Regions from separate parts of the Vibrio sp. CCUG 15886 genome, predicted to be linked through region 1. Evidence: predicted binding sites of a transcription regulator. Region 1 holds the regulator's gene; each other region holds the start of a gene.
What was found. Region 1 encodes CRP, which controls carbon source genes, mostly activating them, when cyclic AMP is high. Its sites were predicted from a motif close to TGTGANNNNNNTCACA; they were not measured.

Region 1 (8,120 bases):
GGCCGTACGGGCGAGTTCTATGCTTACCAAGGTCTGGGTGTCACGCCCGATATTCTCAGCACGGCCAAATCGCTTGGTGGCGGTTTCCCGATCGGGGCTATGCTCACCACGGCGAAACTGGCTGAACACCTAAAAGTGGGCACGCATGGTTCAACCTATGGCGGTAACCCATTGGCTTGTGCCGTGGCAGAGGCTGTGGTCACAGAAGTGTCTAAACCTGAAACGCTACAAGGCGTGAAAGAACGTGAACAGTGGTTCCGTGAAGGATTAGCTAAACTGAATGAGAAATACCAAATCTTCGCTGAAATCCGTGGTAAGGGATTATTGCTTGGTGCCGCACTGAATGAACAATGGCAAGGCCGTGCTCGTGATGTGTTGGTTGCAGCTGGCAAAGAAGGTTTATTAGTGTTGGTGGCGGGCGCAAACGTGGTGCGTTTCACACCTTCACTGGTCATTACTAAACAAGAAATCGAAGAAGGTTTCGCGAAGCTAGACAAAGCGATCGCTTCTCTAGTCTAAGCGCTGCTTATGCCGAACATTCACCCATGGAAGCGGGTGAATGTTCGATGCCTTTCCTAGGAGCTAACGCATAGAACCTAGGGCCTTCTATCCCCTTACTATTTGAAGTTGCAGGTGCGTTGGCTATGCTCGTTCCCCTAATCACATAGTCTATCTATGCTGATGGGGATGAACTCACTTACCGCCTACCTGCAATGCCAATTCGTTTGGGTATGTGCATCTGGAGGGAGTATTGATGCTAGTTGTTCGCCCTATTGCAATGTCGGACTATGAATCTTTGCACACCTGCGCTGTTGAGTCAGGGCATGGATTCACTTCTCTACCGGTTAACGAAGAGCTGTTAACCAATCGAATCAAACATTCTGAATACAGTTTTGCCAAAGCCAATGTGACCGAACCCGGTGACGAAGGCTATCTGATGGTCGGTTTTGACAGTGAAACTGGCGAGGTTGCAGGAACCACGGGTATCGAAGCCTCAATTGGCTGGGATGTGCCGTTTTACTCGTATCACATCAGCAAGATTGTTCACTCATCGCCGAAATTAGGCGTTAACAATGTGGTGAAACTGCTGACCTTTGGCAATAACTACACCGGTTGTAGCGAAATTTGTACCCTATTTTTGCGCGAGAAGTTTCGTCAAGGTTTGAATGGTCGCCTGATGTCTAAGTGCCGTTTTCTGATGATGGCAGAGCATCCACACCGTTTCTCTCAAACCATTTTTGCCGAAATGCGCGGTGTTTCTGATGCGCAAGGCAATTCGCCATTTTGGCAGTGGTTGCAAGAGCACTTTTTCTCAATCGATTTCACCATGGCGGATTACCTCACGGGTATCGGTAAGAAAGGTTTTATTGCCGATTTAATGCCAAAGCTGCCGATCTACATCAACCTGCTCAGCCCAGAGGCGCAAGCAGTCATTGGTCAAGTGCATGACAACACAAGACCTGCGTTGAAGTTGTTGGAAAGAGAAGGGTTTACCAACCGCGGTTATGTCGACATTTTCGATGGTGGCCCAACGGTGGAATGCGATTTGCGCAATATTGAATCGGTGCGCCATTCCGTGCGTGCGAAAGTGCGGATCAGTGAGCATTCGAGCTCAAAAGCGTTCTTAATTGCCAATACTTCATTTGAGGATTTTCGTGCGACTGCCGCCAAAGCAGCGTATGACCCAGCAACATCAAGCGTGATTTTATCTCCAGCCGTCGCCGAAGCGTTGAACGTTGAAGATGGTCACTACGTACGCATGTTGCCGCAGTAAACAGAAAGGAAGAGATGATGACACAGTGGATTGCAGGTGAATGGGTCGAAGGTTTAGGTGAAGAGTTTACCTCTCTCTCCCCGTATGACAATCAGGTTGTTTGGCGTGGCAAGGGAGCCACGGCGGAACAAGTGGAGATGGCGGTGAAAGCAGCGCGCCAAGCGTTTGTTGGCTGGAAAACATTGTCCGTTGCCGAGCGAGAGGCGGTGGTGTTGGCCTTTGCTGAGCAAGTGAAAGAGAACAGTGAAGAGATCGCCCAAGTGATCGCCAAAGAAACCGGCAAGCCGCTTTGGGAAACGCGCACTGAAGCGGCGGCCATGGCGGGTAAAATCGCCATTTCGATTCGTGCGTACCATGAGCGTACCGGCGAGTCGCAAAAAGAAGCCGCAGGCAACCAGATTGTTTTGCGTCACCGCCCGCTTGGTGTGATGGCGGTCTTTGGCCCGTATAACTTCCCGGGTCATTTACCCAATGGTCACATTGTGCCTGCGCTACTAGCCGGTAACACTGTGGTGTTTAAACCTTCTGAGCAAACCCCGTGGACGGGCGAGCTTGCCATGAAGCTGTGGCAAGCTGCAGGCCTGCCTCAAGGGGTGATCAACCTGGTACAAGGTGGCAAGGAAACGGGCATTGCTTTGGCGGAATCGAAAGGCATCGATGGTTTGCTGTTTACGGGAAGTGCCAACACAGGTCATTTATTGCATCGCCAGTTTGCTGGTCAGCCGGGCAAGATGCTGGCACTTGAGATGGGCGGCAACAACCCTATGGTGATCACCGATCACTATGGCGATCTTGATGCTACCGTCTACACCATTATCCAATCGGCTTTTATCAGTGCCGGGCAGCGTTGTACCTGTGCGCGTCGTCTCTACATCCCATTGGGTGAGAAAGGCGATGCACTGATCACCCGCTTGGTCGAAGCGACCAAGAAGTTGCGTGTTGATCAGCCATTTGCAGAACCTGCTCCCTTCATGGGACCACAGATTTCGGTGGCTGCTGCAAACTTCATTTTGGCGGCGCAAGCCAACCTGCAATCGCTTGGTGGAGAGAGCTTGATTGAAGCCAAAGCGGGTGAGGCGGCATTTGTCACGCCGGGTATTATCGATGTTACCAACATTGCTGAGTTGCCCGACGAAGAATACTTTGGCCCATTGCTGCAAGTGGTGCGTTATCAAACACTAGAGCAAGCGGTTGAGCTCGCCAATGATACCCGCTTTGGTTTATCGGCTGGTTTGGTGTCAACCGATGATGGTGAGTGGCAATATTTCGTTGACCATATTCGTGCTGGCATCGTCAATCGTAACCGTCAGCTAACGGGCGCGAGTGGTGATGCACCGTTTGGTGGCCCCGGTGCGTCGGGCAACTTGCGCCCAAGTGCGTACTACGCCGCGGATTACTGTGCCTATCCAATGGCTTCGATGGAAGGGGAGGAGACATTACTCCCTGCAACGTTAAGCCCAGGCGTCGAACTGTAAAATAATAATAAGGGCGTGTTAGTCGCCCAAGGGCGCAGTGGGATCGAGCCTGAGTCACTGTGGCCCAACTATAAGTGAGGTTTTTTACACCTCGGTCATCGCCGTCACAGGTTGATGGCGATGTCGGTTGCACTCTGGACAGCAACCGCCATCGCCATTTTTCCATTTACGCTATAACCGACAACGTGAATCTACAACAACAAGGAGGCGTTATGACGCCAGCTGTTCTCTTTCAATCGCTATGGAATGACTATATTCAACGTTTGTGTCCTTCCGCTGCAAAAGTTCATCAACTGCTAGAAGAAGATGAGCCATTGATCAACGACCACATCGCTTTGCGCACATTTAATGTTGCTCCGCTGGGTATCGAGACGCTAGCCAAGCCATTTCTAGAGCTCGGCTATGTGGCGTGTGGTGATTACCTGTTTAAGAGCAAAAAGTTGATTGCCAAGCACTTTGAGCATCCCGACCCGACCCAACCTAAAGTGTTTATCAGCGCGCTAAAAGTGGATGAATGCTCGGCGGAGTTACAAGCCATCGTCGAAAAATTGGTGGCGCAAGTCGACGCTTCACGTCTAGAAGACAGTGCATTTTTACACGGTGGTCGCTTATGGGATCTGTCGTTTGCTGATTACCAAACCCTAGCAAAAGAAAGTGAATATGCGTCTTGGCTGGCGGCTCATGGCTATGGTGCCAATCACTTTACCGTCAGTGTCAATCAGCTCAAGGCGTTGGACTCGGTCAAAGGCGTGAATGATCACTTACGCAACGCAGGTTTTGTCATTAACGAAGTGGGTGGTGAAGTCAAAGGCTCACCTGAGGTGTTGCTCGAGCAATCCTCGACCATGGCCGACAAAGTGGCGGTGCACTTTAGCGAGGGCAGTGAGATCGTACCTGGTGGTTTTTACGAGTTCGCTAAGCGTTACCCGATGGACAATGGTGAGCTTTACCCAGGGTTTGTGGAAGCGTCTGCCGATAAGATTTTCGAAAGCACCAATGGTTAACAGAATCGAGAACGGGCTGCGCCCTGAAGGTTCGAGAATGCTTTGCTGCGAGAGATTTTAACACTCGGAATCTGAGAGGGTTTAGTCTCGAAGGAGGAAGTTTGCTGCTGAAGCGTAGTGCTCTTGACTTCCAATACCTGTCTCTGTGAAACAAAAAAGCCACTCATGTTGCCATGAGTGGCTTTTGAAATTGTTCATCGTTAATGGAAATTAACGAGTACCGTAAACAACGATAGTCTTGCCGTGTGCAGAAATCAGGTTCTGCTCTTCGAGCATCTTCAAGATACGACCTACTGTCTCACGAGAACAGCCAACGATTTGACCGATTTCTTGACGAGTGATCTTGATCTGCATGCCATCTGGGTGCGTCATCGCATCTGGTTGTTTCGCCAGATTCAATAGCGTCTGAGCGATACGACCAGTTACGTCTAGGAATGCTAAGTCACCCACTTTTTGGCTGGTCACTTGCAGACGGCTTGCCATCTGAGCAGATAGACGCATCAGGATGTCAGGGTTTACCTGAATGAGCTGACGGAATTTCTTGAATGAGATTTCTGCGACTTCACAAGGTGATTTTGCACGAACCCATGCGGTACGCTCTTGACCTTCTTCGAACAGGCCTAGTTCACCAATAAAGTCACCTTGATTTAGGTAAGAAAGGATCATTTCTTTACCTTCTTCATCCTTAATCAGTACCGCAACAGAACCTTTTACGATGTAGTAAAGCGTTTCTGCTTTTTCGCCCGCATGAATGAGCGTGCTTTTTGATGGGTACTTATGAATATGACAGTGTGAAAGAAACCACTCTAGTGTTGGATCGGTTTGAGGTTTACCTAGAACCATAATATCTCACTTCCTCTGCAGGGTACGCTTGCCGCTATCCATATTTTAGCGAAGCCTTAATCTTGGCTTCCTAGAATAAGAGCTGTTAACTAAGGCTGCAAGCTATCTTGTGTTTCGGTTTGAAATAGTATCCTTTTTCGAAAACGATTTCTTGATTTTAATCGTGCCGAGTATCGGATTTTTTAAGCAAAACTGTGCACATGATCACGGTATGAAAAGTAATCGCTCTCCGTGCTGAGTTTTTATCCAATTTTGCCCGTTTCAATCAATTGTTGCAGGATAGGTTGCACAATTAATTCCATAGCAAAACTCATTTTTCCTCCCGGCACCACAAGGGTGTTGTGGCGTGACATGAACGAGCCATCGATCATCGCCAGTAGGTATGGAAAATCAACGTTCTTGATTCCTCTAAGACGAATCACCACAAAGCTTTCATCAAGGCTTGGGATGCCTTTGGCGTTGAGCGGATTGGAGGTGTCGACCGTTGGAACTCGCTGAAAGTTGATGTGAGTACGAGAAAATTGCGGTGTGATGTAATTCAGATAGTCATCCATTGAGCGCACAATCGAATCCATCACTGCCTCGCGTGAATGGCCGCGATCTCGGGTATCTCGCACGTATTTCTGTATCCACTCTAAGTTGACGATCGGCACCATGCCTATCAAGAAATCGACGTGTTGCGCGACATTCACTTCGCCATCCACCACGCCACCGTGCAGTCCTTCATAAAACAGCACATCGGTATTTTCCGGTAGCTTTTGCCATGGGGTAAAAGTGCCGGGCATTTGGTTATAGGGTACCGCTTCGTCAAACGTGTGCAGATAGCGGCGCACTTCACCAGTGCCAGATTTACCGTATTGGCGGAAAAATTCGCCTAGAGCTGGGAAATCGTTGGCTTGAGGGCCAAAATAGCTGATATGACGGCCTTGTTCTTTTGCCTTGCGAATTTCGACGTCCATCTCTGGGCGCGTAAAACGGTGGAAGCTATCCCCTTCGACCCATGCGGGCTTGATGCTCATCATATTGAACATCTTGCGGAAAGCTTCGGAGGTGGTGGTGGTGCCGGCACCGGATGAACCTGTGACGGCTATTATTGGGTGTTTTGCAGACATGACAGACCTTGTCGTATTCAAACTTACCTGTTGAGCGGGAATCGGCCTCCCGCGGAGCAATCGTTTGTCCCACTATAGCACGTTCACTTTGCTTGTCATGGGATAGGATTCGGTAAAGTGTGGCGCAGCTAGAATTTTTGTTTTAACTGAATATCCACGGTTTCGTGTAACTCAGAGAAAACCACCACCGCTTCACCGCATTCCAGTTGCTGCTGTACTTGTGCGATTTTTTCTTCTAGTGAGTATTCACTTTCACCGTAATCGGTGCCTTCACGCAGGACAAACTCGCGAATCAAATTGCTCAGTGCCTCAGGACTGATTTGTTGCCATGGAACGATCATAAATACCTCTTTATTCTATGCTCGTGAGTGGATTTGTCGGCCGACAGGGGCGCTATTATCCAGAAACCGCCATACTTTCATAGTAGGCGGGCAGCGCTTCTTCTAGCCAAAATCGCGGTTGCAGGGCGGTTCCACTGAGAAAGCCGACATGACCACCGTGATCAAACAGTCGATAATCGATGTTGTCTGGGAGCACAAACTTAGGGATCACTGCGTCGGTCATAAAGGGATCGTCTTTCGCGTGAATGATTTGAGTCGGAATGCGAATATCACGAAGTTTGTTGAGCCCAGAACACTGCTGATAATAATCGGCGGCATCTTGAAAGCCGTGCAGCGGGGCGGTGATCAAGTCATCAAAGTCGTACAGTCTTGTTACTCGTTTAATCGCTTGATAGGAAAGATCGAGTTCGCCAGCCAGCAAATGGTGCTTACGCAGTGCATTGCGTTTGAGCGAGGAGAGTAAGTAGCGACGATAGACGCGCGAAAACCCTTGCTCAATACGTTGCGAACAAGCGGACAAATCCAGAGGCGCAGAGACGATGGTCGCTGCATCCAGCCGTTCGTCTCCCTGATACTTGGCAAGGTAGTTGGCCAGCATATTGCCCCCTAAGGAGATGCCCACGGCGACTTTGACCGTGTGAGGAAACGCGTCGTGCAAATGCGTAAGAAACAGTCTTGCATCCTCAACTTCGCCGGAGTGGTACGCGCGCGCGAGGCGATTGGGCTTACCGCTGCAACCACGAAAATGCATCATCACCGCCAACCAACCAGCGTCAGCAAACGCTTTCATTAGACCATTGGCGTAAGGGCTATAGAAGCAGCCTTCAAGGCCGTGAAATAACACAAACAAGGGTTTGTTTTTGGCTTGATCATTGTGTGGAGATTCGCTCCAAGCGAGATCCAAAAAATCACCGTCAGGCGTATCCAGCGTTTGCCATAAAGGTTCAAACAAGGCTTTTTTGCGAATTAAGCGCGGCAATAAGGTTTGTAGGTGTGGATTTTTTATCCCAGCTGCGGCGGTAAACAGAGTCATGTGTGTTGCTCTTTGAGTTATTTGGATCAGCGAGGCATTTCACTGATCTTTGTATGCGTGATACGAGTTAATTTAGTCCTTCTGCTCAACTTTTCGTCAATCATTGAGAGTGATGTTCTTTGTGAGACGGGCTCAGGATCACACTTCAACCGAGTTTCTGCGACGGTGAGGCAACGGCGAAGGCGTTGTAGAGATGCGCGGCACCGAGATGTTGGCAGTAGCGCTGTGTGAGCGGCTGTTGCTGGTTGGGTGACAGCGTTAGGGTGTTGATGCAATCAACGAGATCGGATTGTTGCTGCTTTTCCAATTGCAGTTCAAATTGCAGTGCTTCGCGATAGAGGGTATCCGGCAGATGCTGTTTAAACTGGCGGCGGAGATCGCGATAGGTATGCAGTAGGGTTTCAGAGCGGCCCAAGCAGGCTTGTACTTGGTGCCACTCTTGCTCTTGAAACGTCAGTTGTTGTTCATCGAGCCATTTGAACAGCAACAGTAAGTTGACGTTGCCGTTAAAGTTGTTCTGCAAAGCAAGGCACGCCTC
Region 2 (8,120 bases), on a different contig from region 1:
CCTACCGCTAGATCAGCGATAGTTGCATCTTCAGTTTCGCCAGAACGGTGAGAGATTACTGCTGTGTAACCTGCGTCTTTAGCCATCTTGATTGCAGCTAGAGTCTCAGTTAGAGAACCGATTTGGTTGAACTTGATAAGGATAGAGTTAGCAATGCCTTTCTCGATACCTTCAGCTAGGATCTTAGTGTTTGTAACGAATAGATCGTCACCAACTAGTTGGATCTTGTCGCCTAGAAGTTGAGTTTGGTGTGCGAAACCAGCCCAATCAGACTCGTCTAGACCATCTTCGATAGATACGATTGGGAATTGCTCAACTAGACCAGCTAGGTAGTGGTTGAACTCTTCAGAAGTGAACGTTTTGCCTTCACCTTTCATGTTGTAGATGCCAGCTTCTTTGTCGAAGAACTCAGATGCTGCACAGTCCATAGCAAGAGTAACGTCTTTACCTAGTACGTAACCCGCTGCTGCAACTGCTTCTGCGATAACTTCTAGCGCTTCAGCGTTAGACTTAAGGTTAGGAGCGAAACCACCTTCGTCACCAACAGCAGTGTTGTAGCCTTTAGACTTAAGAACTTTAGCTAGGTTGTGGAATACTTCCGCACCCATGCGAACTGCTTCTTTCAGAGTTTTTGCGCCAACTGGTTGGATCATGAACTCTTGGATGTCAACGTTGTTGTCAGCGTGCTCACCACCGTTGATGATGTTCATCATTGGTAGAGGCATAGAGAACTGACCAGCAGTACCGTTTAGCTCAGCGATGTGCTCGTATAGAGGCATGCCTTTAGAAGCAGCCGCTGCTTTAGCGTTAGCTAGAGAAACAGCTAGGATTGCGTTCGCACCAAACTTAGATTTGTTTTCAGTGCCGTCTAGCTCGATCATGATAGCGTCGATTGCTGCTTGATCTTTCGCATCTTTACCAACTAGAGCGTCAGCGATTGCACCGTTTACCGCTTCAATCGCTTTAAGAACACCTTTACCTAGGAAACGTGCTTTGTCACCGTCACGTAGCTCAAGCGCTTCGCGAGAACCAGTAGATGCGCCAGATGGAGCTGCTGCCATACCTACGAAACCGCCTTCTAGGTGTACTTCAGCTTCAACAGTTGGGTTACCACGTGAGTCGATGATTTCACGACCTAGAACTTTAACGATCTTAGACATTAATGTTTCCTCTCGTTCAAATATAAATGTCAAATTTAAAGGGCGGCAGCACAACCTTTGCAACCGCCCGTATCCTTTTACTTCAGTTCGCCGCGCGCGTTTTCACCCGCTGCTTTAATAAAGCCAGAGAACAGTGGGTGACCGTCACGTGGCGTAGAAGTGAACTCTGGGTGGAACTGAGCTGCCACAAACCATGGGTGGTTCGGGTTTTCGATCATCTCAACCAGTTTCTTGTCCGCAGACAGACCGGATACTTTTAGGCCTGCTTTTTCAATTTGTGGACGAAGATTGTTGTTCACTTCGTAACGGTGGCGGTGACGTTCATGGATCGTATCGCTACCGTATAGCTCACGAGCTTTAGTGCCTTTCGCTAGGTGACATAGTTGCGAACCTAGACGCATCGTACCACCAAGATTTGACGATTCAGTACGTTCTTCAACGTTACCTTCACTGTCCACCCATTCCGTGATCAAACCTACCACAGGGTACTTGGTGTCTTTGTTAAATTCTGTTGAATGTGCACCTTCCATACCCGCAACGTTGCGCGCGTATTCAATCAGTGCCACTTGCATACCTAAGCAAATACCTAGGTAAGGAACCTTGTTCTCACGAGCGTATTTCGCCGCAAGAATCTTGCCTTCGATACCACGGTCGCCAAAGCCACCAGGTACAAGGATTGCGTCAAGTCCTTGCAGAACTTCAACGCCTTTGGTTTCTACGTCCTGAGAGTCTACATATTTAATGTTAACGCTCAAGCGATTTTTCAAACCTGCATGTTTAAGCGCTTCGTTTACTGATTTATACGCATCAGGTAGTTCGATGTATTTACCCACCATACCGATCGTAACTTCACCAGTTGGGTTCGCTTCTTCGTAAATCACCTGTTCCCATTCAGACAGATCCGCTTCTGGCGCATTAATGCCGAAACGTGCACAAACGAGATCATCAAGACCTTGAGATTTGATCAGTTGAGGGATCTTGTAGATAGAATCTACGTCCTTCATGGAGATTACCGCTTTCTCAGGAACGTTACAGAATAGCGCAATCTTCTTACGCTCGTTCGCTGGGATCATGCGATCTGAGCGGCAAACTAGTATATCTGGTTGGATACCGATTGATAGCAGCTCTTTAACAGAGTGCTGAGTCGGTTTTGTTTTCACTTCGCCTGCAGCTGCAAGGTAAGGAACAAGTGTTAGGTGCATGAACATAGCGCGTTCACGGCCGATTTCAACGGCTAGCTGACGAATCGCTTCCATAAATGGTAGAGATTCGATATCACCAACAGTACCACCCACTTCAACGATCGCAACGTCATGGCCTTGAGAACCATTGATCACGCGGTCTTTGATATCGTTTGTGATATGAGGGATAACTTGGATAGTTGCACCTAGGTAGTCACCGCGACGCTCTTTCGCGAGAACGTCTGAGTAAACACGACCTGCAGTGAAGTTGTTGCGCTTAGTCATCTTAGTGCGGATGAAACGCTCGTAGTGACCAAGGTCTAGGTCTGTTTCGGCGCCATCTTCTGTAACGAACACTTCACCATGTTGAGTTGGGCTCATTGTGCCTGGATCAACGTTGATGTAAGGGTCAAGCTTCATCATAGTCACTTTAAGACCACGAGCTTCTAAAATCGCTGCAAGAGATGCTGCTGCAATACCTTTACCTAGAGAGGATACAACCCCGCCAGTAACAAAAATGTAATTTGTCGTCATGTTTAACCTGAAATTGGTTGAATGAGGGAAACGGATTTCTTCTGGACGGGACGAAAATATACCAGAAGACCCTAACCGCCACAACGTGAAATCTATCACACGCCAATTTTTTATTTTTTGCTTCAAATCAAAGTGGATAAACACCAATCGAGTTGAATAAAAAATAGTTGAGTCAAATGTGTCTCAAATTTCTACTCGGCAGCTTGACTGCGTTCCGCGCGCTTCACTTGATCCCAAATGGCATCCAACTCTGCTAAATCGCACTCTTCAAGCTTCTTACCTTTTGCGTGTACACCTTGCTCTACTTGTTTGAATCGATTAGAAAACTTGAGATTAGCCTTGCTCAATGCCGCTTCTGGATTGACCTGCAAATGACGCGCTAAGTTGACGGTGGCAAACAGCAGGTCCCCCAGCTCAAGCTCCACTTTTTCATCATCGACATCGACTTGAAGCGCCTCTTCCACCACTTCCTCAATTTCTTCTTTGACTTTGTCGACCACAGGCCCGAGTGAATCCCAATCAAAACCATAATGAGCGCATTTTTTCTGGATCTTTGTAGCACGCATTAACGCAGGTAGAGAGTTTGGTATTGAGTCTAGAATACTTTGCTCATTTTTGCCTATTTGTGCTTTCTCTTTGGCCTTTTCTGCTTCCCAATTGGCTTTTATTTCTGCTTCTGTCTCAAATTCGACTTGGCCGAACACATGGGGATGACGGCGTGTCAGTTTTTCGTTCACGGTTTCTACCACGGCGGAAAAATCAAACAACCCCTGCTCTTTTGCTAATTGGCTGTAGAAAATCACCTGGAACAACAGATCGCCCAACTCTTCCTGCAAATTAGGCCAATCGCGATTATGAATCGCATCCACCACTTCGTACGTTTCTTCGATAGTGTGAGGAACAATGGTGTCGAAGCTTTGCTTTAAATCCCAAGGGCAACCACTTTGCGGGTCGCGTAGCTTCGCCATAATTTGTTCTAATTGTTCAATTGGATGACTCATTTCTTGTCCCTTAACTCTTTCTATCTAAAGAAAAAGGTGAGTAGTCAAAACCACTCACCTTAAATTACTTCGCTTACAACACTGCGTGGATTTTTATCAATACTCGCCTTTCACTAAGTAATTGTTGTTTTGACAAGGCAACAAGCTTTCGAGGCTCCTGAGCATGGTTCACCATGTGATTGAGCGAGAAAGCGAAGTTAACGCAGTAAAAACAGCAAGTACGACGTGAAAGTTAGCCGAGGCGTTTTACCAACATCACATCCTTGATCTGCTCAACACGCTTCATGATGCGAGTCAGCACTTCAATGTTGGTCACTTCGAGTTCGAAATCCATCACATTGAGATGGGTGCGGTAATCAAGTCGACTCTTCATGCTGATGACTTTGATTTTCTCATTCGCCAGCATGGTGGTGATGTCTTTTAGCAAACCACTTCGCTCCATCGCCTCGACGCGCACGGTTAACATGTACGAGCCGACAACATCACTTCCCCAAACGGTATCTATGATACGTTCTGGGGCGTGGTGGCGCAGTTCTTCAAGCTGTTCACAATCGGCTCGGTGTACTGAAATGCCTCGACCTTGCGTGATGTAACCACAGATCTCATCACCCGGTATTGGTTGACAGCAGCGGGCTAAGTGAGACATCAGGTTATCTACCCCTTGCACAACCACGGCATCTTTGCGTGGACGAGTTGGGCTACCTGCGGCTTTATTGCCCGCTTCTTGCAGTCTTTCGAGTGCTTGACGATCTTCTTCTTCAGCCGTTGGTTTGTTCACTAACGCATTAATATGGTTCAAGATTTGGTTAATACGCAAATCACCACTGCCGACACCAACGTACAATTCATCGGCTGACTTCACATTAAAACGTTTGACGGCGTACTGCTCTGCGTCTTTTAGCGTTGCACCGATTTTCGCCAGTTCGTTTTCAAGGATCTCACGGCCAGCTTCGAGGTTTTTCTCACGGCTTTGTTTGCGGAACCAAGCGTTGATTTTCGCCCGAGCACGACCTGAGGTCACAAACCCCAATGACGGGTTTAACCAATCGCGGGAAGGGTTCGGCTCTTTCTGGGTAATAATTTCCACTTGATCGCCCATGTTGAGTTTGTGGGTGAATGGGACGATGCGTCCTGCCACCTTGGCACCGATACAGCGATGCCCCACCTCTGAGTGAATATGGTAGGCAAAATCAAGTGGTGTCGCACCCATTGGCAAATCAACAACATCACCACGCGGGGTAAAGGCGTAAACGCGGTCATCAAACACTTGGCTGCGCAGCTCGTCGAGCATTTCGCCCGAGTCTGACATTTCTTCTTGCCAATCCAGCAGTTTGCGTAGCCAGGTGATTTTCTCATCGTAACCACTGCGGCCGCTGCTGCTGCCTTCTTTGTATTTCCAGTGCGCAGCAACCCCGAGTTCCGAATCTTCATGCATCTGCTTGGTGCGGATTTGAATCTCGATGGTTTTGCCTTCTGGGCCGAGCACCACGGTATGAATCGACTGGTAACCATTCGGTTTTGGGTTGGCGACATAGTCGTCGAACTCACTTGGCAGATGTTTATATTTGGTGTGCACCACGCCTAATGCGGCATAACAATCTTGCAGTTTATCGGCAATGATCCGCACCGCACGCACGTCAAACAGCTCATCAAACGCTAAGCTCTTCTTCTGCATTTTGCGCCAAATACTATAGATATGTTTGGGACGGCCACTGACTTCGGCGTTAATGCCACACTCTTTCATTTCTTCAGAAAGGTCATCGACAAAGTCTTTGATGTATTGTTCGCGCACAATACGACGTTCAGATAACTGCTTAGCAATTTGCTTGTAGGTATCTGGCTGTTGATAGCGGAAAGCGTAATCTTCAATTTCCCACTTTAACTGACCAATGCCTAAACGGTTGGCCAGCGGCGCATAGATATTGGCACACTCTTTGGCTGCGGCACGGCGCACTTCATCTGGCGCTTTTTTCACTTCAATCAGATTGCAGATACGCTCAGCCAATTTGATGACCACGCAGCGGAAGTCATCCACCATCGCCAGCAGCATGCGACGCACATTGTCGACTTGCGCCGAAGCAGCACTGCCTTCAAGAGTGATGTTTAGCTGGCCAATCGCCGCCATTTCATCCACACCATCAATCAGCTTGATGATCTCTTTACTGTAGTGCTCCTCTAATGGCTCGCGTGCAAAAGCGCCACTTGAGACTAATGGGAACAGTTGCGCGGCAACCAAGGTGGCCTTATCCATGGATAAGGTGACGAGAATTTCAATCATTTCTCGTCCCCGCCACAACAGAAGTTCGGCGTGTTCATGACCTTGCAGAATGGTCTGACAGTGGCGATAGACTTCAATCAGGCGCTTGGAGACGCCCGCGTCTTGTTTCAGGCTTGCCACCCAGCTTTCCAGCTCAAACTGTTCGTTTTGATTCAAATGTGCGCTTCTTACCGCAACCATCTTATTATCCTAATATTGCTTTTTCAGTTTCGACTAACAACATCCCAGTTAGTTCGTTTTGTCCCAATCAAACGATGGCTTTCTCACCATGTGGTTTATTTTTCAAACAGCGCCATCGATTCGAGGTGACTGGTATAAGGGAACATGTCCAACATACCTAATTTGGTTAAGCGATAACCTTGCTCCAACAGGCTTTGGCTATCCCTTGCAAGGGTAGCAGGATTACACGAAACATAAACCACTCTTTTCGCACCGAGTGCGGAAACCTGCTCGATGATACCGCTTGCGCCAGCCCTTGCAGGATCGAGTAAAATCTTATCAAACTTCTCGCTTGCCCAAGGCTGCCCAACAAAATCCTGCTCCAGATTAGCGTGGAAAAATTGCGCGTTATTGATTTGGTTCAAAGAGGCGTTGAGTGCTGCTTTTTGCACCATATCATCCACCCCTTCCACCCCAGTCACCGACTTAGCTTTACTGGCGATCGGCAAGCTAAAATTTCCTAGACCACAGAAGAGATCTAACACACGGTCGCTGCTTTGCGGGTCTAACCACTCAAGCGCTTGAACCACCATCTGTTGGTTTACCTTTTGGTTCACCTGAATAAAGTTGTTTGGCTCAAATGGCACTTTAAAGCCAATTTCTTGGTAGTACGGCGCTTCGCCAGAAATACGCTCGAGCTGATCGCTTGCGGGCATAAGGTACAGCGTGGCTTGATGTTGTTCTGCACATTGACGTAGCTTAGCCACGTCTTCATCCAACAATGGGCCTGTATGTCGAAGCGTAATGACCGCGCCATTGTCTGCCGCCACCAGTTCAACGTGGCCTAAGTGTTCAGGATGGTGGAAATGGCTCAAGATCGCTTTCAGTTCTGGCAACAGACACTCAAGCTCAGCCACTAATACCGGGCACTGAGTAACGTTTTCGATTTGCTTGCTCTGTTTACGGCGGAATCCAAATTGCAACTGGCGCGATTTTTTGTCCCACATCAGGCTGACGCGTGCACGACGACGATACGCCCTCTCAAGCCCCGTTACTGGTGGTGATAAAAGGATCTCACTGCCGGAAAATTTCTTCATCAGTTGCAGCAGAGTGCGCTGCTTATAAGCCAGTTGAGCTTGGTAATCCATGTGCTGCATGTCGCAACCACCACACTGATTAAAATGAGAACAGAATGGTTCAACACGTTCCGCCGCTGGTTTGAGCAATTTGATCAGTTTACCGCGCGCAAACTTACTTTTACTCTCCGTCAGCTGCGTCACCACCTCTTCCCCCGGTAAAGTGCCATCAATAAAAAGCGGCTTTTTGTTGAGATAGGCAATCCCCGCCCCTTGATGGTCGAGTTTTTCCACCAACACCTGCTGATGTTTGCTTTCGGGTTGAAGTTTCTTTTTCGGTTGGAAAAAACGTGCCATGCTCAATTACCTGAATGATTTACTCAAATTTGTTTTACCGCTTCACTATTCTGCTGCGCAATCGTTGTGCCTGTGAGCGGTTGTGATTATGCTTAGCGACTATCCGGCTGGGTCACTGACATATTAGTGGCGCCTATTTTCCCATATCCAGACCTTGATGTAATTAGATAACATGACCAGATATGGCTTACGAGCACGTGTAATTACGCTCACCCTAGCGCCAACCTTGATCATCGGGTTGTTGCTCAGTAGTTTTTTCTCTTTCAATCGCTATCAAGATCTGGAACGTCAGGTGATCACCACGGGCAATAGCATTATTGAACCGATCGCCATCGCCAGCGAGCCTCATCTGCTTTCTGAAAGTCGGGAGGCCG
Region 3 (8,120 bases), on a different contig from region 1:
AAACCAGATCGTACTCAAGCCCTTTTGATTTGTGGATGGTGACGATCTGCACCAAGTTCCGTTCCGATTCGAGACGTTGGATCTGCTCATCGCTGCCGCCAATACCATTGTGCGCATCGCTGATGGCTTGAGCAAACCAACGCAACAAACCGTGGTCGCTGTCGATCTCATTGCTTGCTTGCTGGAGCAGTTCCGCCAAATGCATCAGGTCAGTGAGTGTGCGCTCACCTTCTTGCTGAGTCAGCAGTCGCTCCGCAATATGGCGTTTGGCCATCACCGCTCGCAGCATCGGCATCACACCACGAGAAAGCCACAGCTTGCGGTATTCTTTAAACTCACTGAGCGCTTTTTCCCACGCATTTTCATCGTTATTCAATTTATCCAGACTGGCGGCATCAAGGGCAAACAGCTCACAAGCCAACGCCGCCCGCAATGCGCGATCGTCTTCGCTGGTGAGCACCGCTTGCAATATGCGCTGAACATCTTGCGCGACGGGGCTGAGAAAAACGCTGTCGCGGTTCGAAAGATAGACACTGGCAATGCCTTGCTTAGCGAGAGTTTGCTTGATCAATCGCCCTTCGCTGCCGGTTCGTACCAACACCGCAATGTCACCCGCTTGAATAGCGTGCTGTTGCTCACCTTGCTGGAATGACGCTTGACCTTGCTGCGAAAGCGTCAGAATCCGCTGAATCTGACTGGCGGTCGCCTCGGCCATCGCTTGCTGATACTCCCCTTTCGCCACGGGTTTTTCTTCGCACTCTTGTAACCAGTAGGTCAGGGCTGGCTGCTTTTGGCCTGCCATGTTCCAAATGCGCTGATCCGCTTTGGGGCTAGCGTTGACAGGTAAGAAAGGGATGTCTTGATCATAAATAAACGGACTATCAGGCTGCTGAAATATTTGGTTCACCGCTGCAACCATCTCAGCACTGGAGCGCCAGTTTGTTCCCAAGGTGTAGTGGGCACTCACTTGGTTACGCGCTTTGATGTAAGTGAAGATATCCGCCCCACGGAAGCCGTAAATCGCCTGCTTCGGGTCGCCGATCATAAATAGCCCAGTTTGTGGGTGATCCAAATAAATACGGCTAAAGATACTGTATTGCAAAGGGTCGGTATCTTGGAACTCGTCAATCATGGCAACGGGGTAAAGCGTACGAATTCGACTTGCCAATAACTGTGCTTCATCTTGATCGATCGCCGCGGATAAACGCGTTAACAAATCGTCAAACGACAAACGCTGTTTCTGCTCTTTGGCTTTGGCCAGCCATGCGCGACATTGCTCAATCGCGTGTGCCAACAATGGGGCTTTTAAGCTGGCCGGATTGGCCAAAAACGCGTCAATTTGCTCAAATAGTGGATGCGTTGGCGCAGTGCCTTTGGCAGTTTTGGCAATCAGTTCATTTTGTGCAAATTTTTCCAACTTATCAGGATAGTGATAATCAAAGGTTTCGCTCTCTGCCCACCGGTTAACCGTTTCCAACCAATCCGGTAGGGATTTTTTGGTGTAACTGCGTTTGTTGATATCGGATTGTTCTATGAGCGTTTGCAATTCAGGCTGCGCCGTTCGCCAAGCACTTTTTAGTTGCGTAATTTTTTGCAGGTTGTCTTGATGCAACGCCGCAAGATCGCCACTCATCGCGTTGACGCTCAGCGCCAATGGCGCGCCAGTGAGATAGCGGCCAATGTCGCTCAACAACGCTGCGGGTGAGCCCCAAATCTGGCGCACCTCACCTGCCAATGCGGTGGGCAAGGGATAGAAATTGCGTCGCCAATAATCGGCCACCACTTGTGCTTTTAACTGACTTTCATCGGTGACAAATTCATTGTTAAAACGGCTGCCCGACTCAAACGCATTTTGCGTGAGCATCCGTTGGCAAAAACCGTGAATGGTGAACACCGCCGCTTCGTCCATCTGTCTTTCGGCTTGCAGCAAAATGGCGGCAGCCTGCTTGTGATCGGGAAAGTCACGCAGCAGCGGCTCAATGACGGGATCTTGGCTGTCTCCTCGAGCAAACGCCAAACGCGCATCGTGAATACGCGCGCGAATGCGATCACGCAGCTCACCCGTTGCGGCTTCGGTAAAGGTCACGACCAAGATTTGATCCACAGTCAGTGGGACTTGATGACGCGTCTCTTCACTGCCATGACCAAGCAGTAAGCGTAAATACAATCCAGCAATGGTGAAAGTTTTACCTGTCCCCGCCGACGCTTCAATTAACCTTGCGCCATGCAATGGAAAGGTCATGGTTTGTAACGGGGTTGGCTCGGGCTTGTGCGTCATCTTACTCACTGTCTCCGGATCATCTGCTGTTTGATCTGTGATCAAACCTTAAAAACGCTATGAATTTGTCTTAACTCTCTAAATATTAGGATGTTGTGGGATCTTACTCACGGAACATCCTTGCCGCACTGGGTAGTATGCGCCTCACGAGATCAAAGGGTTCGACACGAACCACTCAACCGAATCATGGTCCCTCTGACCTTGTGGCCGTACAGCAAACGCCCTACACGATAATGATTTTCTGGCGGCCACCCTACTTCCTCTCCATTGCAGCGCTTTTATCCCATTGTTGACGTTGAGCGGCATCGTTTATGCTTCCTCTGACGCATCCACAACAGACAATCTTGCCCCTTGCAGCACCAAACTACTCATCAAACGTACTTGATGGGCCAGTTGTTCATTCCATTTTGGCCAAATACGACTGATGTAGCTGTCAGCGCCTTCCCCTGCACCCAAGAAACCATCATTGAAGGTATCCGCCATTTTTTTCAACGCTTTCTCTTCATCATCGTTCCATTGCCCGCGGCTTATGCCAGCTTCGATGGCCGCCAACGCGGTTTTAGGGAAATATGCCAAAGGCTGAGTCATGCCTTCGATATACAGGCGGATCAATTCGTTAAGCAACGATTTGGCTTGGCCAGCATCCGCCATCGCTGGGTATTTGAGGTGCACAACCCCCTCTTTCTTGTCGTAGCCAATCAAATGCGTCACTTTGGCAACGCCCATGGCCGACATCGAAAGATGATCAATCCAACCTGCTAAGTAATCTTGTGAGCGAATTTTGCCACTGCGATAACGCAATAGACCCGATTGATAGTGCTGCGTTAACCAGCCGCTCAAATGAATCGTTTTGCCTTCACCAAATGGCGTAAAAGTCAGATCCACTTCGAGATCATCCAAACAAGCGTGAGATAGCCCGGTTAGTTTTTCCATTAACGCTTCAGCTTGCACGCGGTTGGTGTCAAATTCCAACTCACCAAAGGCGCCGATCGGCAACTTGCCCTGAGCACGCATTTCACTGCGTACGCCCTCAATCAGCGGCTGTACCATGTCAGGCGTGCAGTTTTCATCCGATAAGAGACGATGCAACAACTGTTCACGCAATTGGAAGCTGTTGAGCCCATCCAACACAAACGGTTCTTCATCTGCCATCACGGCCATTGGCGGCTCGAAAACGACTTTCAAACGGCGATTGAAGAAGTACTGCACTGGCAGTCGCCAGAAACGTTGCAGTTCAACCAAATCCAGTTCAAGCGGGAACGTAGCACCCAGTAAATAATCGTCAAGGGCTTGATAAAATGGCGCACTTGGCTGCGATGGCACTTGGCCTTCGCTCTGCTGCTGGGCCGCTGGAATCCACTCTTTGGCATAGCTTTTCGCGTTGCTCGGAGGTTCACCTAAAAAAGCTTTGGGACTAAATGGCACCATGGGATGCTCGCAGGTGATCGCCTTTAATAGATGCGCACCGGATTCATCCACACCCAGATGCTCATCCCCCGCTAAACAGTAGTTTTGCTGACAATACTCCATCAACTCAGCCACCAGCACCGACGGCACTTTCTCTGTGTTGTCTTGCACGGAACGTCCGACATAGCTGATGTAAACACTTTGCTGCGCAGACAACAGTGCTTCAAGGAACAAGTAGCGGTCATCGTCGCGGCGAGAGCGGTCACCCGCTCTGGCGCGGCCATGAATTAAATCGAATCCTTCCGGTGCCACACTGCGTGGATAGACGCCATCGTTCATCCCTAATAAACAGACGGTGCGAAATGGAATCGAACGCATCGGCATCAAGGTACAAAAATTCACTTGTCCGGCAAGAAAACGCTGGCTTACACGGCTACCGGACAGTTTATTGAGCAGATATTGACGAATCACACTCGGTGACAATTCCGCCTCAAATGCCGCATCACTCAACTGTTCTTTTAACTGACCCAACGTATCGCGAATCGATTTCAATGCCACTTCGCCTTCTAAGTCGACGGCGAAGAAATCCGCCAAGACACCGTGTAATTGTTGTCGCCATGCGTCAATGTTTTGCGCTTGAGCTAAGGCGTGGCGATAGCAGCGCACCTTTTCAATGAAGTAGCTCAGTTTGCCCGCCAGCTCCGCTCCCATTCCCTGAACTTCGTTGTAAGGAGCAAGCCATTCCTCACCGCTTTGGAACAAACCAGCCGATTCTGGCATGGCGTAGCCAAGTAACATGCGTTGAATACCAAACTGCCAGGTGTTTTGTCTTGTCTGCGGTAGCTCAAACTCACATCCAGTTTGCTCATCGAGCCCCCAACGGATACCTGACGCTTCCACCCATTGTTTTGCTTGCAGGAATTCCGTTTCACTCAAGGAAAATTTCTGCAAAATCGCAGGGGTTTCTAGCAGTTCCAACAGCTCTGACGCCAAACAGCGCATTTGTGGTAGATTCACCAACGTCAAAAACGCGTTGAGAATCGGGCTTTCTTGATCGGCGGTTCGATCTGAAATGGAATAGGGGATGAATCGTTCACCCGGCGCGTTGCCAAACACCGCTTGAATCGCTGGGCTGTAGGCATTGATGTCCGCCACCATCACAATAATATCGCGCGGCTTGAGGGTTGGGTCGGCATCGAACATCGCCAGCAATTGATCGTGCAGCACTTCCACTTCACGCATTGGGCTGTGGCAGACGTGCAGGCTCAAAGAGCGATCATTCGCCTCGATGAGCGGTTTATGATGGCTGCTCTCGATATGGTCGTCATCTTGGTGCTCTTCCAAGTTGAGGATGTCGGCTTGCAGTTGATGCAATAGCGAGTCTGGTTCAATATCGACAAACGCTTCAATCTCATGCGATTCCAATTGTGACAACAAGTACATGTTGTCACGGCCAAGTTTGCCCATCGAAGCCAGCAAGCTGTTGCCCACCACCTCGGTGTGCAGTTCATCGGCAAGATTGTCTTCAATACTGCCTTTCAATTGCTCACTTTGGCCCTGAAGCTGCGAATGATCTTGTTGCCACACGAGATGCTGACGCTGTTTCGCCGCCAAACGAGCAAGAAATTTTCGATCGCGCACTTCACCCCAATAGTATCGACACGGGTTGGTAAACATCAGATGCACGTCAATATGCTGACCGAGCGCTTTAAGCGCGTCCATGTAGCGTGGCGGCAATGAGGTAATGCCAAAAACAAACAAGCGCTGCGGCAAGCGTTCAAACTGGCCAGTGTAGTTTTCTAAGCTATCAATGAAGTGTTCGTATAAGTTGGCGCGATGGTACGGCGATTGCCCAAGCGCGACGGTATGGTCATACAGTGCTTGCCACAACATGGGCTGCCAAGGATGCTCATCACCAATCTCAGCCACGGCCTTCCCCGCTTCCCAATCACGTATCCATTCAGGGCGATACACCAAATAACCATCAAAAATATCAGCAATTTTTTCCGACAGCTGGTAAAGCTTGGCACCTTCTTCATCGTCTTGAAGATAGCGAGCTAAGGGCGAGAACTCCGCCAGTGCAAGTTGCTGCGGCAACAAATGCATCAGCTTCCACGTCATCGCTTCTTTGTTAAAAGCACTGCGTTTTGGCACATCCGCCAAAACGTGGGTAAACATATCCCAGATAAATGTCGCGGGTAGCGGAAATTCGATGTTTGCTGCCACGCCAAACTCTTTCGCCAGTTCCATTTTCAACCATTGAGACATGCCTGGGCTTTGCACCAAGATCTGCTCTTTGTCGAAGGGATTTTGCAAAGGATTGAGGCGAATCAGTTCCACCAATAGAGATTTGAGCACATCCACTTGATTAGAGTGATAGACAGTAAACACGAGTTAGCTTCCGGAAAGACAATCACTAAGCGTTAGCTTAGCACAGCTCGCTGAGTGGCCACATAGTTCTAACTCACTGATTTCCAGAAAGGTTATATCGGTAGCGATTCTTGGTCAGTTTGTCAGCAAAAGACATTGTCAGGAGAAAATTACACTTCCGTACCAAATGTGACACGCTTCACGTCTTTAAAGTTAAAAAACACTGTTTTATACTTCCGCTCGTTTTTATCAAAATTATTTATAACTCGCTATGGGATTCAAAAAGATGTTGCGAAAACTCTCCTCCAATAGCGCGTGGCTGATTGCTTTTTTTGCTTGCTTCACGGTTTATCTGTCCATCGCCTGTTACCCGTTTGTACTCTCGTCTGATCCCTCTCAAGATCTGTCGGGACTACAAAGCTTCTATCTTATTGCAACCCAGTTGGGCTGGCTCGGTTTACTCAGCTTACCCATCATGCTGCTCAGTCTTCCACTGACACTGTTGCCAACTCGACTGTTCAAAGGCATCGTCATCACACTTGCCGCTCTGTTAGTGATTGCGCTGAAGATCGATATCACGGTTTTCCAACACTACAAATTTCATATCAATGGCTTGCTGATCCGCATGTTTTTTGATGGCGGGAACGAAGTCTTCAATATCTCTTGGTTGAGTTGGTTGATTTTCATCTCGGAGATTGCGGTGATGTTCATTGGCCTCGCCATCGCGGTATGGCTCAGCAAACTCTTAGCCAACAGCAAACTCAAATTCGCTTTTGTCGCATTATGGTTTGTGATGTTGCTGAGCAGCCAAATGGTGCATGCGTATAAAAATGCGTTGTACGACAATGAAGTCAGCCAATTTACCAATAACTGGCCGCTTTATTACCCACTCACCGCCCGCTCTTTCATGTACAAAAACGGCTTTGTCGATGAAAAGATTGCGGCGCAAAATCGCGTTGAGTTGAAAAACGTCGAGGGCAGTCAACTGGACTACCCACTTGAGCCCGTCAGCTTACCGACACAAACAAAACAGCCCAACGTGCTGTTTATCTTAGTGGACGCTTGGCGACACAGCGACGCCACGGCAGAAATTATGCCTAACGTCAGCCAATTTGCACAAAAGACGGCCAACTTTTCGCAGCACATGAGTGGCGGCAATTCTACCCAAGCGGGCATGTTTAGCCTGTTCTATAGCCTACCTGCCACCTATTGGGACAGTTTTTACGCCAGTCAAACCGCTCCAGTGTTTATGGATAGCCTGCAAAGCGCCGGATATCGCATGGGGATCTTCGGTTCAGCGTCGCTGACCAGCCCTCCTTTGTCACGCACTGTCTTTAAAAACGTCAAAGATCTGCGCTTGAAGACGCCAGGAACAACACAAGTTGAACGCGACGCGCGTATTACTGAAGATTTTATCGCCTTTGAAGCGCAGCCAAGTGATCAGCCCTATTTCGGTTTTCTGTTCTACGACTCTGCCCATGGCACCGAATTTCCTGAACCAGAAGGTGCGAAATTCACACCGTATTGGGAACGCGTGGATCATATCTTGCTCAACAACGATTTTGATGCCGAGCTCTACCATAATCGCTATAAGAATTCGCTCTACTACATTGATGGCTTAATCGGCAAAGTACTGAGCAAGATTGATTTGGAGAACACCATCGTGGTCATCACCTCGGATCATGGTGAAGAGTTTAACGATAATCGCATGAACTATTGGGGGCATTCTGGCAATTACAGCCAAGCGCAAATCCACGTACCGTTGTACATCTATGCACCTGGCCAAACCGCCAAGACTTACGATTATCGCACCACCCACTTTGATGTGGTGCCCACGCTGATGGAAATGCTCTTTGATAATAAAATTAATACCGCAGATTTCAGCGTCGGCGACAACTTGTTCGACGCGACCAAATCTCGAGATTGGTTTATCGCGGGGAGCTACTACAACTATGCACTCGTCGGCCAAGAGATGATGATGGTGGTTAACCCAGCTGGGAACTCAAAACAGCTCAACAACCAATTGAAAATTGTTAAAGACCACAAAGTGCCTGTTAATGTGATT
Region 4 (8,120 bases), on a different contig from region 1:
ATTTGTTGAGCAACTTCCTTGCTGTAAACATCCCAAGGGCTTAAGCCGACCAATTGATGCTCTTTCTTGCCAGTCAACTCTTCCATCGCTCGGTTACAACCAGAGAACACCCCCTCGGCATTGCGGTAGTAAATCAAATCCGGAGAGGCATCAATAAAAGAACGCAATAACGCCGTGCGCTCCGCAAGTTCCACTTGGGTCCGTTCCCGTTGAAACACCTCGTTTTCGAGATCTTTCATTGCCTCTTCTCTGGCTTCTTCGGCGCGAATACGTTCTTCAATCTCTTGGTTCAATTGCTCGATGTTCTGTTGCAACTGAACATTAAGCTCTTGATCTCGTGAGCGCATATCTTTCAATTTAGAAACCAATTTTGAGAGACGCTGGCGTGACTCTTCCAGCTGATCCACCACCACTGACAAGAAATAGACCGCCCAAGGAGTAATGAGCAAACCGAAAAAGACTGAGCGGACAATATCGATATCATCCACATTACCTTTCAGCACCAAGGTGATGCCCACTTGGACCACCACAGCTAATGCAACCAACGCCAAGGCTAGCAACATCGAAAAACGCACAATCCCCAGCTTAACCAGTAGATCAACGTAATACTGGGCAAGGTTTTTCATCGGTTTCATTTAATGCTCCAAAAGATGAGAGGACAACCTGAACTAGTGAAGTCGTTGGCGACATTAGCATTTAATGCCGTGCAAACATCGAACAGACCATGTAATGAAAATGGCGATCGCGGCACGTTTCAACATCAAACTCACGCACTTAGTTTAGCTTGTTTACCCTTGAGGGTTAAGCTATTGAAATCACAACAAGCGCAATCAATAGAAAATCAGTTGGCGTGAGGGGAATTACCCTTTGCCAAAGTAGACGGCGATTCGCCAGAAGAGAGAGAAATAGGATGAACACAAGTGCGATTCCGGCCATCAGATTTGGCTTGATAAAGCGCGCTATCAGCAAGCGCCACTCCCATATCAGGGACATCTTCGGGGGAGGGAATGTAAGAAACCAAACCAATACTGATGGTCACTCGCCCTGCAATCTTGGAACCTTGATGGGCTATGTTGCTTTCGGCGATGTAAGCGTGGATCTTCTCCGCCACTTTCAAAGCCCCTTCTGCCGTAGTGTTGGGCAGCAATAGAGCAAATTCCTCGCCACCATAGCGCGCAACACAGTCAGACGAGCGGCTGACAACTTGACTAAAAACGGTCGCAACTTGGATCAGCGCCTCATCTCCTGCTTGATGGCCATAGCGGTCATTGAACTCTTTGAAGAAATCAATATCGCAGAGCATGATGGTCAGCGGCAATTTTTCTCGGGCATGGTGGAACCACAGAGTATTCAGTTGCTCATCAAAACGGCGACGGTTGGACACTTGAGTTAAGCTGTCCATAAAGCTCAATTTTTCTAGCTCTAGGTTTGCGGCTTCCAATTTCTGCTCGGCGAGATAACGCTCAGAGATATCGCGTGCCATGATCAAGACACCGTTGGTCCCCGAAGCGGGATCGCGAAACGGTGACTTCACCACGTCATACCAAGCGTATTCTCCATTACTGTCGAGCACTTTATCGATATAACGCAGCGACTTACCTTCGTGCAACACCTGGCTGTCCGTCACAGAGAGGCGTTGGTACATCTCGCCGGGAACCACATCTTGCAAACGCTTACCGATGAGATCATTCACGTCCGCGATGCCCAGCGCTCGCACGAATGGCTCGTTACACGCTTGATACACCAAATTCTCATTGAAGATGCCGATCGAATCAGGGCTGGCTTCCAAAATGTTTTGTAAGATGGTATCTCGCTGTGCCAACGCCACCTCGGTATCTTTGCGGCGCTCCATCTCATCTCGTAGATTTTGCTGCATGGCATGCCACTCTGTTACATCGTGGCTGATGCTAAGAGTACCAATCGGCTCACCCGCTTTGGTCATCAATAAACTTTGATTAACTTCCAACAAACAACTGCGCCCTTGCGGATCGGTCGTCCAGCGGCGTTCACTTTGACGGCCTTTCATCAGGCGACTTTCCGGCATAATCGCTTCATCTCTCCGCCCTTCCCAGAACAGTTCAAAAGCGCGGTTGGTGGCCAGAATTTTGCCGTCATTGTCTTTCAGGCAGATCAGTTCGCTTAGCGAATCTAACGCTGATTGCGCCACTAAGAAGGCATCGAGATCGTCCATATGACGAGAGCGATTCGAAGGATTTAATTGGATATTCAGTAGCCAGCAGTGCTGACCACGGTAGTAAACTTTGCGGCCACTTAACGCCACGTCAAGATGCTCGTGTTCCGATGCTTGCCAGGCAAACGCAAGCTGACTGAACTGACGCCCAGAGAGTGAGGTTAACGAGTTGGACAACTGTTCAATGGCGAACGTCGCCGGAAAAAGATACGTTCGATTAAGCTGACGAACCCCAAGCTGCTGCATTGCCACACTGTTTGCCAATAGAACATGCTGCCCAGTGAGATCGACTAATAAGACTGGGGACATCAAATCGAGAATCAGCGTATCAAGCTCTCGTTGATAGCGAAGATGCAGTAGCCGAGCCACAACATAGCCGAACACCGCCATTAAAATAATCGCGCCGTAATGCTCTGCGAGGTGTGCTATCCATGCAAACTGCTTGTCCATTCTCACTCTTAGATGAATTGTGTGTGCGGCGACTATACCAACTATTGAGGGTGAATTCCGCTTTTTAATTGCGGTTTAGTATAGACAAAAGAATGGCCAAGCGCACTGCCCTGTCCGCCATGCTGAGCAAGGTATTGACCGATTTCAGTCATGGCTAACCAGCGATTTTCACACCATAAAGGTGATAGCAATGTCGGACGACGAGCGGCTGAAGAGACTCGGTGGAAAATCACCTCTGGCGGTGTTCGGCGAATCATTTCGCAGGCAATCTCGACATATTGCTCCAATTCTGGTGCATCCAACTTACCCGCACGCCAAGCTTTGGCCATGGTACTGCCTTCAACAATATGCAAACCATGTAACTTGATGCCATCCGTACCGACCTCAATCACTTTTTCCAAGGTGGTAAAGTTATCGTCTCGAGACTCTTTTGGTAACCCAACGATCAAATGCGTACATACTTTGATGCCCAACGCACGGGCTCGCTGGGTGATCTCTGCATAGCATTCAAAATCGTGTCCACGATTGATCCGCTTTAAGGTGTCATTGCTGGCCGTTTGCAGCCCCAACTCCAGCCAAATTTCATACCCTTGCTGCACGTAATCCGAGAGCAGGTCTAACACCGCATCTGGCACACAATCTGGGCGAGTCCCGACACAAAGACCGACAATGTCCGCGGCTTTCAACGCCTCTTCATACATGTTTTTCAGCACCTGCACTTCCGCATAGGTGCTGGTGTAAGCTTGAAAATAGGCTAAGTACTTCTTCGCGCGATGCACTTCTCCCGCTCGTTCGGTCAATTGCTCTCGAATACTTTTGACTTGAGCTTGCTCATCAGCGAACGACGCCACATTGCAGAAAGTACAACCACCACGGCCGATCGTGCCATCACGATTTGGACAGCTAAACCCTCCATGAAGCGTCAATTTATGCACTTTTTCTCCATATCGGCGCTGAAGATCCTGACCAATCGTATTCACTAGCTCATGTAATTGCATTGAAAACCACCAATTGTAAACCGCAATCAATCTCACTACGGTTTATGTAAATTAATTACACACCTGCAAGAAAAAACACAAAATTTTATTGAATTCAAACGAAGCTTTTCATGGCAAAAATCAATAAACATGCATAAATAAAAGCAAAACAAGCCAGTGTTGCATATTTGTTAAACAAAAAGTGCATTTTTAAACAAGAATTTTGCCTAACTCTGGTTACTTTTCGTTGCATTCCTTAGTCACTAAATTGTAGGATACTTACACATAACCGTCATTTTTGTGAGCTTTATTACAAAATCAAATGCGGAATATGTCTGCGATAAGCCACTCCAACCTATATAAATCACTAAAAAGTGACCAATAAAACAGGCTTATCACCAAGGATTGTTTTTCCCACAAAATTTTTCCTGTGGGATACGGAAAGGACTCAAAATCAACCCCCTCTGGTTGATTGCGATTCAAAACTATAAAGGACAAGGTGCTCAACCCGAGAATGCGATCTCATCGTATTGGTGTTGCTGCGCCTTCTAGAACTGGAAGGAAGTATCTATGGTAGATAGAGAGCAAAGTTCGCAAGGGCTTTATACTCCCGAGCTAGAGCATGATGCCTGTGGTATCGGTTTTGTCGCTCATCTCAAAAACCGCAAATCCCATCAGGTTGTGACTCAAGCTCTAGATATGCTAGCTCGCATGGAACACCGTGGTGGTCAAGGCTGCGATCCATGCAGTGGCGACGGTGCGGGTATTTTGCTGCAAAAGCCTCACGAATTTTTGTTAGAAGAAGCGGTCAAGCTTGGTATCAAGCTACCTTCTTTTGAGAAATACGGTGTCGGTGTCGTTTTGTTCCCGAAAGATGAATACAAACGCGAACAATGCCGTGACATCCTAGAACGCAATGCGAAACGCCTTGATTTGGATATCATTGGCTATCGTGTTCTGCCAACCGACAATTCGATGATTGGCGCCGATCCGCTAAGCACAGAGCCTCAATTTGAGCATGTGTTTATTTCTGGCGGCCCAGGTACCTCACCAGAAGAACTTGAGCGCAAGCTGTATGTGCTGCGTAACTACACCGTACGCGTTTGCCTTGAGAGCGTTTCGAATATCGGGGATGACTTCTACATCAACTCGATGTCTTACAAAACCTTGGTCTATAAAGGTCAGCTAACCACTGAGCAAGTGCCTCAGTATTTCCAAGACCTACAAAACCCGACCATGGTCACCGCACTGGCTCTTGTGCACTCTCGTTTCTCTACCAATACTTTCCCGAAATGGCGCTTGGCTCAACCTTTCCGTTACATTGCGCACAACGGTGAAATCAACACGGTTCGCGGCAACCTTAACTGGATGAAAGCACGCGAAGCGATCTTAGAATCTAAGCTCTTCACGCAAGCAGAGATCGACATGCTATTGCCGATCTGTCAGGAAGGTGCTTCTGACTCTGCCAACTTTGACATGGTGTTGGAACTGCTGGTGCTTTCAGGCCGCAGTCTGCCGCACGCGCTGATGATGATGATTCCTGAAGCGTGGCAAGAAAACAAAGCCATGGATCCAAAATGCCGTGCCTTCTATCAATACCATGCCAACATCATGGAACCGTGGGATGGCCCTGCGTCTGTCTGCTTTACCGATGGTGTACAAGTCGGTGCAACACTAGACCGTAACGGTCTGCGCCCGTCACGCTATACCGTGACAAAAGACAACATGCTGATCATGGCATCCGAATCTGGCGTCGTGGAAATCCCACCAGAAAACGTTGAATACCGTGGCCGTTTGCAGCCAGGACGCATCTTCGTCGCCGATCTCGAACAAGGCCGCATCATTTCCGATGAAGAAGTGAAAGATTCGATTGCCAACGCTCAGCCGTATGAGCAGTGGGTAACAGACAATCTGCTCAGCCTAAAATCGCTGCCAGATGCTGATAACGTACACAGCCAACCTTCTCCAGAGCGTCTACTGCATCGCCAGCAAGCGTTTGGCATCAGCGCAGAAGAAGTGAATGAGATCATTCTACCGTTGGCACAAACTGGCTATGAACCACTTGGTTCGATGGGTGCGGACTGGCCAGTTGCGATTTTGTCACACCAATCGCAACATCTTTCAAACTACTTTAAGCAGCTGTTTGCTCAGGTGACTAACCCGCCGATCGACCCGATCCGTGAACGTATGGTGATGTCACTCAATACCTACATCGGTAAAGATCAGAACCTGCTGGCAGAATCGCCGGTTCATTGCCGCAAAGTAGAACTTGAATCTCCAGTGATCTCAAACGCTGAGCTCGAAAAACTGCGTGCTATCGACAACGAACACTTGCAAGCAAAAACGTTAGATATCGTATTCCAAGCCAACGAAGACGCTGGCAAACTGGAACGCGCACTCAAACGTATTTGTCAGTACGCGGAAGATGCCGTGATCGACGGTTACTCCATCATTCTATTGACTGACCGTGCTGTAAACTCTAACCACGCAGCGATTCCAGCGATGTTAGCCGTGGGTGCGGTTCACCATCACCTGATTCGTAAAGGGCTACGCGCCAAATGTGGCATCGTAGTGGAAACGGGTGATGCGCGTGAAACACACCATTTCGCCACGCTCGTAGGCTATGGCGCCAATGCGGTGAACCCTTATCTGGTCACTGAAACGATCGTTGATCTACAACGTCGTAAAAAGCTGGATGCCAACGTGTCGGTTGAAGAGTACTTCAACAACTACCGTAAAGGGGTCAACGGCGGCCTATTAAAGATCTTCTCGAAAATGGGTATTTCGACGCTGCAGTCCTACCACGGTGCGCAAATTTTTGAAGCCCTTGGTATCAGCAAAGCGGTGGTCGACAAATACTTCACCGGTACCGTTACACGTATTCAAGGTTTGACCTTAGATGACATCGCTAAAGAAGTCTTAGTGCGCCATCGCGTGGGCTACCCAACTCGTGAAATCCCAATTCAAATGCTCGATGTGGGCGGCGTTTATCAGTGGAAACAACGTGGTGAAAAACACCTGTTTAACCCTGAAACCATTCACCTGCTGCAACACTCTACTCGTAACAAAGACTACGCAGAGTTCAAAAAATACGCAGCAGAAGTGGATCGCCAAGGTGACAACGCCGTTACCCTACGTAGCCAACTTGATTTCGTGAAAAATCCAGCGGGTTCAATCCCAATCGATGAAGTGGAACCCGTAGAGAGCATCGTCAAACGTTTCGCCACTGGCGCAATGTCATTTGGCTCTATCTCTTACGAGGCACACTCGACTCTAGCAGTCGCGATGAACCGTCTCGGTGCGAAATCGAACTCCGGTGAAGGTGGTGAAGATCCAATTCGCTTCTCACCGAATGAGAATGGCGACTCAGAGCGCTCTGCGATCAAACAGGTTGCTTCAGGCCGTTTTGGTGTGACCTCTTACTACCTCACTAACTCTGACGAAATTCAGATCAAGATGGCACAAGGGGCAAAACCGGGCGAAGGTGGTCAGCTACCGGGCGACAAAGTCGACGATTGGATTGGTGCAACACGTCACTCCACTCCTGGGGTTGGTTTGATTTCGCCACCGCCACACCATGACATCTACTCGATCGAAGATTTGGCTCAGCTGATCTACGACTTGAAAAACGCCAACCGTAAAGGCCGTGTCAACGTTAAGCTGGTTTCCGAAGCTGGCGTAGGGACGATTGCCTCTGGCGTGGCAAAAGCAAAAGCAGACGTGGTTCTGATTGCCGGTCACGATGGTGGTACCGGTGCTTCACCAATTTCGTCGATTCGTCACACAGGTCTACCTTGGGAACTTGGTCTTGCAGAAACACACCAAACGCTGCTGAAGAACGGTTTACGCAACCGTATCGTAGTTCAAGCCGATGGCCAGATGAAAACCCCTCGTGACATCGCAATCGCAACGCTATTAGGTGCTGAGGAATGGGGTGTCGCGACTGCTGCCCTCGTGGTTGAAGGCTGTATCATGATGCGTAAGTGTCATAAAAACACTTGCCCTGTTGGTATTGCAACTCAGAACAAAACGCTACGTGAGCGCTTTGATGGCCGCGTAGAAGACGTGGTGACCTTCTTCCTCTACATGGCACAAGGCGTGCGTGAAATCATGGCGGAACTTGGCTTCCGTACTGTGGATGAGATGGTGGGTCAGGCGCAAAAACTCAAAGTACGCGACAACGTTTCTCATTGGAAATACAAGAATTTGGATCTTTCTCCAGTTCTCTTCCTAGAGCAGCCTCGCGAGCAAGATGGCATTTACTGTCAAACCAAACAAAACCACCAGCTAGAAGCGGTACTTGATCGTCAATTAATTCAAGTGGCGACACCAGCACTGGAAGAAGGTTTGGCGGTAACCGCGGAATTCCCAATCATCAACACCGATCGCTCTGTGGGTACCATGCTGTCGAACGAAATTTCGAAAGTGTACAAAGACCAAGGTTTACCACAACCAATGAACGTCAAGTTCAAAGGTTCTGCTGGCCAATCCTTTGGTGCTTT

Region 2: PQQ36_RS18650 (CTP synthase) is a predicted target of CRP. The motif match lies at 2,960-2,975, and genes of this name have one in related genera.
Region 3: recB (exodeoxyribonuclease V subunit beta) is a predicted target of CRP. The motif match lies at 2,375-2,390, and genes of this name have one in related genera.
Region 4: gltB (glutamate synthase large subunit) is a predicted target of CRP. The motif match lies at 3,918-3,933, and genes of this name have one in related genera.

What each region holds. Positions count from the first base shown of each region.
Region 1 is NZ_JAQQBT010000019.1:28,937-37,056, forward strand. Features, by position in the region: gene PQQ36_RS19915 (aspartate aminotransferase family protein) at 1-519, shown strand, start outside; gene astA (arginine N-succinyltransferase) at 755-1,774, shown strand; gene astD (succinylglutamate-semialdehyde dehydrogenase) at 1,792-3,249, shown strand; gene PQQ36_RS19930 (DUF1338 domain-containing protein) at 3,462-4,253, shown strand; gene crp (cAMP-activated global transcriptional regulator CRP) at 4,464-5,096, opposite strand; gene PQQ36_RS19940 (phosphoribulokinase) at 5,339-6,208, opposite strand; gene PQQ36_RS19945 (YheU family protein) at 6,337-6,549, opposite strand; gene PQQ36_RS19950 (hydrolase) at 6,605-7,582, opposite strand; gene PQQ36_RS19955 (TIGR02444 family protein) at 7,728-8,120, opposite strand, start outside.
Region 2 is NZ_JAQQBT010000015.1:59,816-67,935, reverse strand. Features, by position in the region: gene eno (phosphopyruvate hydratase) at 1-1,160, opposite strand, end outside; gene PQQ36_RS18650 (CTP synthase) at 1,238-2,875, opposite strand; gene mazG (nucleoside triphosphate pyrophosphohydrolase) at 3,067-3,876, opposite strand; gene relA (GTP diphosphokinase) at 4,109-6,334, opposite strand; gene rlmD (23S rRNA (uracil(1939)-C(5))-methyltransferase RlmD) at 6,430-7,746, opposite strand; gene barA (two-component sensor histidine kinase BarA) at 7,919-8,120, shown strand, end outside.
Region 3 is NZ_JAQQBT010000002.1:210,762-218,881, reverse strand. Features, by position in the region: gene recB (exodeoxyribonuclease V subunit beta) at 1-2,278, opposite strand, end outside; gene recC (exodeoxyribonuclease V subunit gamma) at 2,588-6,076, opposite strand; gene PQQ36_RS07680 (DUF3413 domain-containing protein) at 6,342-8,120, shown strand, end outside.
Region 4 is NZ_JAQQBT010000005.1:75,789-83,908, forward strand. Features, by position in the region: gene arcB (aerobic respiration two-component sensor histidine kinase ArcB) at 1-635, opposite strand, end outside; gene PQQ36_RS11905 (sensor domain-containing diguanylate cyclase) at 842-2,641, opposite strand; gene PQQ36_RS11910 (TIGR01212 family radical SAM protein) at 2,683-3,639, opposite strand; gene gltB (glutamate synthase large subunit) at 4,189-8,120, shown strand, end outside.